3 regions of the Exiguobacterium sp. 9-2 genome follow, and region 1 is predicted to be linked to each of the others. Evidence: predicted binding sites of a transcription regulator. Region 1 holds the regulator's gene; each other region holds the start of a gene.
What was found. The regulator LexA, encoded in region 1, represses DNA repair genes until DNA is damaged. The targets are predictions, from matches to a motif close to CGAACATATGTTCG.
Positions count from the first base shown of each region.

Region 2: VJ374_RS02320 (Y-family DNA polymerase) is a predicted target of LexA. The motif match lies at 1,331-1,344, and genes of this name have one in related genera.
Region 3: uvrB (excinuclease ABC subunit UvrB) is a predicted target of LexA. The motif match lies at 1,725-1,738, and genes of this name have one in related genera.

Region 1 covers NZ_CP142850.1:1,122,414-1,125,698, reverse strand. Annotated here, with positions in the region: gene VJ374_RS05790 (YneB family resolvase-like protein) at 1-513, opposite strand, end outside; gene yneA (cell division suppressor protein YneA) at 559-846, opposite strand; gene lexA (transcriptional repressor LexA) at 1,058-1,672, shown strand; gene VJ374_RS05775 (metal-binding protein) at 1,704-2,174, shown strand; gene VJ374_RS05770 (MIP/aquaporin family protein) at 2,361-3,062, shown strand; gene glpK (glycerol kinase GlpK) at 3,106-3,285, shown strand, end outside.
Region 2 covers NZ_CP142850.1:429,244-432,528, reverse strand. Annotated here, with positions in the region: gene VJ374_RS02330 (MBL fold metallo-hydrolase) at 1-503, shown strand, start outside; gene VJ374_RS02325 (pentapeptide repeat-containing protein) at 552-1,190, opposite strand; gene VJ374_RS02320 (Y-family DNA polymerase) at 1,367-2,689, shown strand; gene VJ374_RS02315 (YolD-like family protein) at 2,673-3,002, shown strand; gene VJ374_RS02310 (ZIP family metal transporter) at 3,054-3,285, shown strand, end outside.
Region 3 covers NZ_CP142850.1:2,460,349-2,463,633, reverse strand. Annotated here, with positions in the region: gene VJ374_RS12950 (S41 family peptidase) at 1-398, shown strand, start outside; gene VJ374_RS12945 (PDZ domain-containing protein) at 421-1,584, shown strand; gene uvrB (excinuclease ABC subunit UvrB) at 1,792-3,285, shown strand, end outside.

The sequences.
Region 1 (3,285 bases):
TTCGATCGGTACGTCTTTTCGACTACGTCCTGCGTTCTCTCCTTGGCGATTGAGATTTCGTTCCGGGCGAAAACCTTGTTCGACTGCTCGCCGCATGCCACGGGCGATTTTTGCATTATGCAGTTTCCGTTGGTATTCTTCCACGAGTGAGACGATCTCAAGGACCATCGCTTCTGCATCCGCAAGTTGATATTCTCCATCTGAATCAAGCGTCATCAAGCGGACCCCATGTTTTTTGAATGTATGCAAAATAGCGATTTTTGCATTCCCTCGACCAATCCGTGTATCATCCGTCACGAGGACCGCATCTACCGTATCGCGTGTCACATAATCAAGAACTGTTAGCATCCCTTCCCGATCAACATCATATCCACTCTCTTTTTCAGAGACGATATCTACGACATCAAACCCCTTTTGAGACGCAACCTTCGAAAGCTCCATCCGTTGGCGTTCAATCGAACTATCTTGTGCTTCTTTTTCGGTCGATACTCGACAATAAATCACGACCTTCATCGTACCTCACATCCCTGTTCGTTCTTTCACAACTTTTCCATTTTGTCATTGTTGTGCGATTGGTACAACGATTTTGCTTTTTGAGATGACATGTTTTGTCTCAACATCATTATTTTTGATCAACCAGTTGACGTATTCCTCATCTGACATCGAACCATCATTGTAGACTTCAGCAATTTGTTCGACTGTAGCGTTCTCATCGACCGTAACGGAAGCCGTCATCAATTGTGCTACCTTTTCATCTGGGCGTGGTGTGAGTAAAAAGATCACGAAGGCAATACTTAATGCATAGAAGAGAATAGAAAAAGCATGAGTACGAATCGTATGAATCATCATGAATCCCTCCAAATATGAAATGAATGAGTTAGAATAAACGTTCGCGGAACAATTGTTCGCATAATTCATAATAAACACAGAACCCGTGTTCGGTCAACACAAAATGTCGAACAATTGTTTGTACGCTCATTTGTTCTATGTTATAGTGAATTTAGAAACATATATTCTTACATTTCAAACTTCAATCCAGAAAGAGGTGGCAATTCGTATGCGGAAAATGTCTAAGCGCCAACAAGAGATTCTCGACTACATCGTCTCTGAAGTGAAACTGAAGGGGTATCCACCATCAGTTCGTGAAATCGGAGAAGCAGTCGGACTCGCGTCTAGCTCGACGGTACACGGTCATTTGGATCGACTCGAGAAACGGGGAATGATTCGCCGTGACCCGACGAAACCACGTGCGATTGAGATATTGCTTGATAAGCCTGAAGAAATCACGGAAGCTATCGTTCATGTTCCCGTCATCGGGAAAGTCACAGCTGGTCTTCCGATTACAGCGATTGAAAACATCGAAGAACAGTTCCCGCTCCCTGCACATTATGTAGGAAACGAAACGGTCTTCATGTTGACGATCGATGGTGAATCAATGATTAACGCAGGTATTCTTGACGGCGATCGCGTCATCGTACGCCAACAAAACACAGCAGAAAACGGAGAAATCGTCGTAGCTATGACCGAAGATAGCGAAGCGACGGTGAAACGGTTCTTCTTAGAAGATCAACAGGTACGTCTACAACCAGAAAATGACTCGATGGATCCGATGTATTTCGATAATGTCTCCATTCTTGGTAAGGTAATCGGCGTGTATCGGACGATTCATTGACGGAGGGACCAGTTACGACTGGTCTTTTTTCATGCCTTCAGGAAATGTACATGATACCGTCAATACCGTCGCACTGACGGGTTACGTTGCGTATTCGGTCGCAACGCAACAAACGGATTGGTTACCGACTGCCATCGGTATCGCTGTCGGTACGCTTTGGTTGTCACCTGACCTCGATTTAAAGTCAGAACCGTATTATCGCTTTGGACCATTTCGAGTCCTGTGGATGCCTTATGTGAAGATCATGCCCCACCGCTCGATCTGGTCACACGGATTGATCATTGGGGATGTCATCCGACTCCTTTATAGTGCTGCACTTGTGATTCCCTTATTATTTCTCAGCTTGTATTTTCAAGTCATCGCGTCAGAGACCATTGATTCCTGGTTCGCTTCCCTACCCGCTTTTGTCATTGGTATCATGGTGGCGAGTACAATTCATATCCTACTAGATTATTCCAGTAGTTGGTTTCGACCTAAAAAAAGAAAAAAGCGTCGTCGTTAACACCTCTTTTGCTTGCTTGCAGGCAAGACGAGGTGTTTTCTTATCCAATTTTCCGTATCTTTAAACATTAAAATAAAAAATTTCCATTCCTATATTTCAATTATATGTATTGAAAACGTTATCAAATCGGAGTAATTTAAAGTAGAAAGACCATTATTTGCTTTAATCCAAAGGGAGGGTTTTTGCATGAATAACTTTGTATTGGAAATGATCGGTACGATGATCCTCATTCTGCTCGGGGATGGTGTCGTCGCCGGTGTCGTCTTGAGAAAGACGAAGTCCGAAAACAGCGGATGGATTGTCATCACGTTCGCTTGGGGTCTTGCCGTCATGACAGGAGCATTCGTCGCTGCTGAGAGTGGAGCGCACTTGAACCCTGCTTTAACAATTGCACTTGCTTTAAACTCTGATTTACCGTGGGCAGACGTTCCTGTCTATATTGCCGGACAACTTGTCGGAGCTTTCATCGGCGCCATTCTCGTTTGGCTTCATTACATGAAACATTTTGAAGCGACTGATGATCAAGCTGCAAAACTCGGTGTGTTCGCAACAGGTCCAGCGATTCGCCATACGCCGTCGAACTTGATTTCTGAAATCATCGGGACATTCGTTCTCGTCTTCGGTATCTTGGCGCTCGGTTTAACGACATTCGGTGACGGCTTAAAACCACTTATCGTCGGTTTACTCGTCGTCGTCATCGGTCTATCACTTGGTGGTACAACAGGATATGCCATCAACCCGGCCCGTGACCTTGGACCGCGTATCGCACATGCTATCTTACCGATTCCGAATAAAGGGTCATCTGACTGGGGCTACTCATGGATTCCAGTTGTTGGTCCAATCATCGGCGGAGCGCTTGCCGTGTTCATCTATCAATTGATCTACTAAGATCACGTTTCACAAACACATACCGCTCAAGGGGGATTTCGAAATGGAAAACAAGTATATCCTAGCACTCGACCAAGGTACGACAAGCTCACGTGCGATCATCTTCGATCACGACGGGAAAATCGTCAACTCGGCACAACGGGAATTCAAGCAATACTTCCCGCAACCAGGCTGGGTCGAGCACGATGCAAACGAAATCTGGGGTTCGATTCTTGCTGTTATG
Region 2 (3,285 bases), 690 kb from region 1:
CATTCTATGCGCAGCAAGAAGAAGACGCACGGCAAATCCGAGAAGCCGGCTTCACGAACGTCTCTTCCTTCGATTCCGGTGTGACGATCGGTGATATCCAGGTCCATCGAACAGGTGGACAGCATGGTGTCGGTGAAATCGGTGAACGAATGGGACATGTCTCCGGACTTGTCCTCACGCATCCGGACGAACCGACGCTTTATATCGCAGGTGATACGATCTGGTGTGACGAGGTCGCGCATGCGATTGAACAACATACACCAGATATCATCGTCGTCAACAGTGGGGCTGCCCAGTTCCTGACGGGAGAACCGATCACGATGTCGCAGCGTGATCTCCTTGCCGTACACGAAGCAGCAGCGGAAGCAACGATCATCGTCTCGCACCTCGAGTCCGTCAATCACTGTCTCCTGCGGCGCGACATGATTGCTGACTTTTTAGCTGCCTTCCACCTCTCTGCCCATTTCCTCATTCCGGAAGATGGCGAAACGATGTCATTTTAAGAACAAATCAAAAGTCTCTTTTCGAAATTCATCGAAAAGAGACTTTTTTCATGGAATGACCAATCCTAATAATCGAGCGAAGGCGACTGCTTGTTCTTCCGTAATGACTGCGCCCGGTAAAAATCGCGGATCGATTGTGATACCAGAGAGTTCCGTCTGCCGGAGATCAAGACCTTTTAATGGTGTTTCAATCCATTGGCTATCAGTAAGCCGGACCGCTTCGAGTTTCCAATGGGTCGGTTTCACTTCGAAGAACTGTGCTTCTTTCATCGTCGTTTCACTCCAATGCTGATGACGGACAGTACTACGAATGAACTGGGCATAGTCTGCGAGTCCTTCTTCGATCGTCAGATGATCAAGCGTACAATCTTCAAACTGAACACCCGTCATCCGGCATCCGACGAAAGACACGCGGTGAAAACGGGTTTCTTGGAAGTGACATCCTGTTAAGTCACATTGCTCGAAACGAATATCTTCGAACGAACCGCGGTCAAAGGTGAGGTTCGCGAACGAGACATTTTGAAAACATACTTGATAGGCATCGATACGCTCCGTCAGTTCGACAGGCATCGACTCCTTTTCATAACGTGCTCCTTTCAGATATGGATCGTCGATTTCGACTTGATCGAACGTCTCTGCTTGAAGCGTTTTCGGTAATTCTGGTAAACGGATAACGATCTCTTTCATAGAAATTCCCCCTTTTTCTCTCCTTTAGTGTATCAAACTCCTTTTGCATAAGGGTCAATCGTTCGAATTCCCTCTTTTTTCAACAGTTTTTTATTTTGAGACACTTTGAGACCATGCTATAGTCAAAGAAAATCAAAATAAGAACATATGTTCTTTTATGTAAAGGAGTGATTCAAATGTTTCCTTCCGTCGTTTTACCACAGAATAAACGTATTTTTTGTGTTGACAGTGTTTCCTTCTACGCCAGCTGTGAATGCCAGTATCGCAATCTCCCTCCCTTAACGACACGTCTTGCGGTCGTCTCCGATTTAAAACGAAGCGGATCCGTCATTCTCGCCGCTACTCCCGCCTTAAAAGCGCTTGGAATCAAGACAGCCGGTCGACTGTACGAAATCGAGCAATTACCCTACGCCATTCGTCGTACGATTCAACTCGTCGAACCGCGCATGCTCGCTTATATGAAAACGTCGATTCGTGTTTTAGATGTCCTGCATCAATTTGCCCCACCTGAAGCGATTCGTGTCTATTCGATTGACGAAAGTTTCATTGACATGACTGGAACCGATCGCCTGTTTGGTTCCGATCTGCAAGCTGCCAAAAAGATTCAAGAAGCGATTCTGAAGCAGACCGGCATTCACGTCCGCATCGGGATTGGTCCAAATAACGTCATCGCGAAACTGACGCTTGACTTAATCGGGAAAAAAGAAGGCATCGCACAATGTGGATACGCTGATGTCGCACGACGTCTCCATGATTTTCCGATTCGGAAGATGTGGGGAGTCGGACACCGCATGGAACAACATCTGCAGATGATGGGGATTGAAACGATTGGTGACCTTGCCATGCGCCCAGTCGAAGAGTTACATGAACGCTTCGGTGTCATCGGCGCCGAACTATGGCACCACGCTTGGGGTCTTGACGCGTCACCGACACTGCTTGCCCCTCGCCATTTGTTCGAGAAAGCCCCTCAACGGACGATTGGACACGGTGTGACCTTGATGCAGGACTATTATCAATTCGAACGTATCCGGAATGTGCTCAACGAACTCGTGCAGGATGTTGCGGCACGTTGCCGCTTTTCGAATCAAGTTGGTTGGACTGTTCATATCGGTGTCCGCTATTCTCGAAACGTCGTCCGAAGTGGCTTCTCGCGTCAAGTCCGGTTGCCTTATCCGACATCCGATGAGCGAATCATTCTGCGTCATGTCTTACAATTATTCGAACCGAATTGGCTTGACGGGGAACCCGTTCGTTTTTTATCTGTCGCAGTGGGACATCTAACTGCCGATCAAGGCACCTTACAGTTATCCTTGTTCGAGGATAATACGCGACTCTGGAAGCGGCGGCGGTTATTAAAAGCAATGGACATCGTTAACCTCCGCTACGGGAAAGGAACGATTCGTCTCGCTGTCTCGTTTCTCGATACGAGCGTCGCCAAACGGCGGCTTCGTTTCGTTGGCGGTCATCCAGGAGGTGATCTTCATGACAGCGTATCGTGATCGAGGGAATTTAAAGTGGATCCCTTTTCTCATGCCGGAGCACTTGCAATTGCTCCGGGAGTATTATGTCCAAATGCATCAGCTCGACTTGCCTGAAATCGATGAACAACTGCAAGAATCGTGGCACTTTCTACTTCAAGAGGCTTTAATAGAAGGAAACGAACTCGAAATCACGTATTATAAGGAAAGTAGCTACGTGACGGTCGTCGGTTTTGTTGAACGGCTAGAGCCTGAACGTTCTGTTCTCTTTCTGCGTGGTCGTGTTGCAGTAGAAATCTCCTTCACACGAATCGTTCGGATCGAAAACGGGTAAGCTTTCATACAGATAGCCGCTTCAAATCGTGCCCGGAAAGAAGGAATAGTTATGTTGGATTGGTTCACTTCCCTCCCCGTCGTCGTGCAAGCATTACTTGCCGGTATGATGACTTGGGGATTAACCGCACTTGGTGCGGCACTCGTTTTCGTCTTTACAACGATTGAAAAACGCGTCATGAACATGATGCTTGGTTTTGCAGCCGGTGTCATGATCGCCGCTTCATTCTGGTCTTTGCTCGCCCCAGCGATCGAATTCACGGAGCAGGACGGTGGCATCGCGT
Region 3 (3,285 bases), 1.3 Mb from region 1:
TGAAGTTAACGACGAACAAATGGCTGACACCAGACGGAAACTGGATCCACAAAAAAGGGGTCAAGCCGACGGTCGAAGTCAAACAACCGGCGTACTTCAACGTCACGAAAATTTTGACTGATCAAAAGTCACTCGCTGTCGGCGATTACGGAAAATCAGTCGAGAATGCCCACCTCGTCCTCGAAGCGATCGGTTATGAGCCAAAAGGACAGGACGGCTATTTCGGTGACACGATGAAACAAGCTGTCGAGGCTTTGCAAAAGGATGCGAAACTTGACGTCACTGGAAAAATCGATCAGCAGACAGCGGGTGAGATGGAGACGCGTCTCCTGAAGAAACTCCAGGACGATAAGAATGACGTCCAGCGGAAAAAAGCACTCGAGGTCGCTGCTCAATAATAAGGAATGGAAAGAGGTCTGAATGCGCGTGGAATTACTCGATGAAATTGGTTGGACCGCGATTAGTCTCATCGCCAGTCCGACCTTGTGGTTAGCACTCCTTGTCAGTTGGGTCATCGGCATCCGGCGTGTCAAACGGGAACGCGGACTGTTTCGCTCCCGGACACACGGTAAACGAAGCGATGTCCTCGAAACACTTTTACCAGGCCTACTCGTCGGTCTCGTCTTGTCCGTCGTCAGCGGATGGCTCGGATTGACAGTGACACCGCAGTACGCTCTACTGTTGCTTGGACTTTCGAGCGTCCTGCTGTTGATTGGTGTCGTTCGTTTGAACCTGCCACTCTGGCCGATCGTCTTGCTTGGACTTGCCGGCTGGTTCCTAATGGATTCACGTCTTGATCCGGTTCGAGCGGTTGAGCCGAAAATGATTTTATTGCTTGCGACGTTAACGCTCGTCGCGGAATGTCTCTTCGTCTGGTGGCGCGGGCAACGGCGTCTGTCACCGTCACTCGTCGTCTCAAAGCGCGGTCGCTTCATCGGTGGGCTGTCGGCAAATAAACTTTGGCTATTGCCTTTGCTCGTCTTTGTTCCGGGCGACGTGCTTGAAGCCTGGTGGCCACGTTACAGCTTCCCGGAACTCGTTCCGGTCGTTCTCTGGTTACCGATCGGTTTCAGTTTCCTCTTTACGGGTAAGTTGCCGAAAGAATTGATGCGTCCGCTCGTTCAAGGACGTTTGATCACGAGTCTTGTTGCAGTTTTATTGACGGTTCTTGCGTACGTGACTGGTCAAGCTGAATGGCTCTACGGAATCGTCTTGTTGCTCGTCCTGCACATTTTGTTGCACCAGCGGGTCAAACGCTTGAACCGGGCGCAAACGCCGTTGTTCCTCAATGGAACGCGTGGTGCCGTCATTCTCGGAACGCTACCTGATAAACCAGCTGCCGAGATGGGCTTGATTCCGGGTGAAGCGATCTATAAGGTCAACGGTGAAAAGGTCGACTCGGAAGCATCGTTCTATGAAGCCATCCAAAAACACAAACCGTATCTGCGTCTTGAAGTCATGAACCATAACGGAGACATCCGTTTTGCGCAACGTGCCTTTTATGAACAAGATCATCATGAGCTCGGTATCCTCTTCGTCAACGAACCGGTCCACGGTCGGACGAAGGTACGCTCTTTGCATTAAACTAGTACATCCCTGTCACGGAACAGCCGTGACAGGGATTTTTTTGTCGGCAGAAAAATCGAAGATCAGCACTCGAAGTAAAAAGAAACTTTTGCATTTTCGAAAAAAAGGGTAACTTCCTAAAAGGAGCACTTCATAATCGAATGTTTGTTCGTAAAGTGATACAATAGAAATAGATTTTTTAACGTGATGAGGGGGAAGCAAACGATGGATTTTGAACTCGTTTCACCATTTGAACCAGGCGGTGATCAGCCAACGGCAATCGAAAAATTGGTGACTGGGCTAAAACAAGGCGAACGACATCAGACGTTGCTTGGGGCGACCGGTACCGGGAAGACGTTCACGGTCTCGAACGTCATCAAGGAAATCAAGAAACCGACGCTCGTCCTTGCCCATAACAAAACACTAGCGGGACAACTCTACTCGGAGTTCAAGGAATTCTTCCCGAACAACGCGGTCGAATACTTCGTTAGTTTTTATGATTATTACCAACCGGAAGCGTACGTTCCGTCGACGGATACGTTCATTGAGAAGGACTCTTCGATCAACGATGAGATCGATAAGTTGCGTCACTCGGCAACGTCCGCCTTGTTCGAACGGGAAGACGTCTTGATCGTCGCGTCCGTTTCGTGTATCTATGGTCTCGGTAATCCGGAAGAGTACAACAACCACGTCTTATCCCTGCGTGTCGGCAATGAGATGGGGCGAAACGAGATGCTTCGCCGTCTGATCGACATCCAGTATGAGCGAAACGACATCGACTTCCAGCGCGGACGGTTCCGCGTCCGCGGAGACGTCGTCGAAATCTTCCCGGCGTCACGCGACGAACAGTGTGTCCGGGTCGAGTTCTTCGGTGACGAGATTGAACGGATCCGTGACATGGATCCGCTGACAGGTGAGATCGTCGCGGACCGCGAGCACATCTCGATCTTCCCGGCGTCCCACTTCGTGACGGGGGATACCCGTCTACAGAAAGCGATCGCGAACATCGAGAAGGAACTTGAAGTGCAGCTTGCGAAGTTACGTGAAGACAATCAGTTGCTTGAAGCGCAACGGCTCGAACAACGGACGAACTACGATCTTGAGATGATGCGTGAGATGGGCTATTGTTCCGGAATCGAGAACTACTCGCGTCACTTGAACTTGATGCCGGAAGGGGCAACACCGTATACATTGCTCGATTACTTCCCGAAGGACTTTTTACTCGTTGCCGATGAGTCACACGTCACATTGCCACAAATTCGCGGGATGTATAACGGGGACCAGGCACGGAAACAAGTCCTCGTCGATCACGGTTTCCGTCTTCCGTCGGCAAAAGACAACCGTCCGTTACGGTTCGAGGAGTTCGAGGAAAAAGTCAGTCAGGCGATCTATATCTCGGCGACACCAGGACCGTATGAACTCGAACATTCGAAAGAGATGGTCGAGCAAATCATCCGTCCGACCGGTCTCGTTGATCCAACGATCGAGATTCATCCGATCACAGGACAAATCGATTACTTGATGGATAACATCCGTGACCGGGTCGCGAAGAACGAACGTGTTCTCGTCACGACACTGACGAAGAAGATGGCAGAAGATTTGACCGATTACTTGAAAGAGAATGGCGTCAAGGTCAACTACATGCACTCGGAGATCAAGACGCTGGAACGGATTGAAATCATACGTGACTTGAGGCTCGGGAAATACGATGTCCTCGTC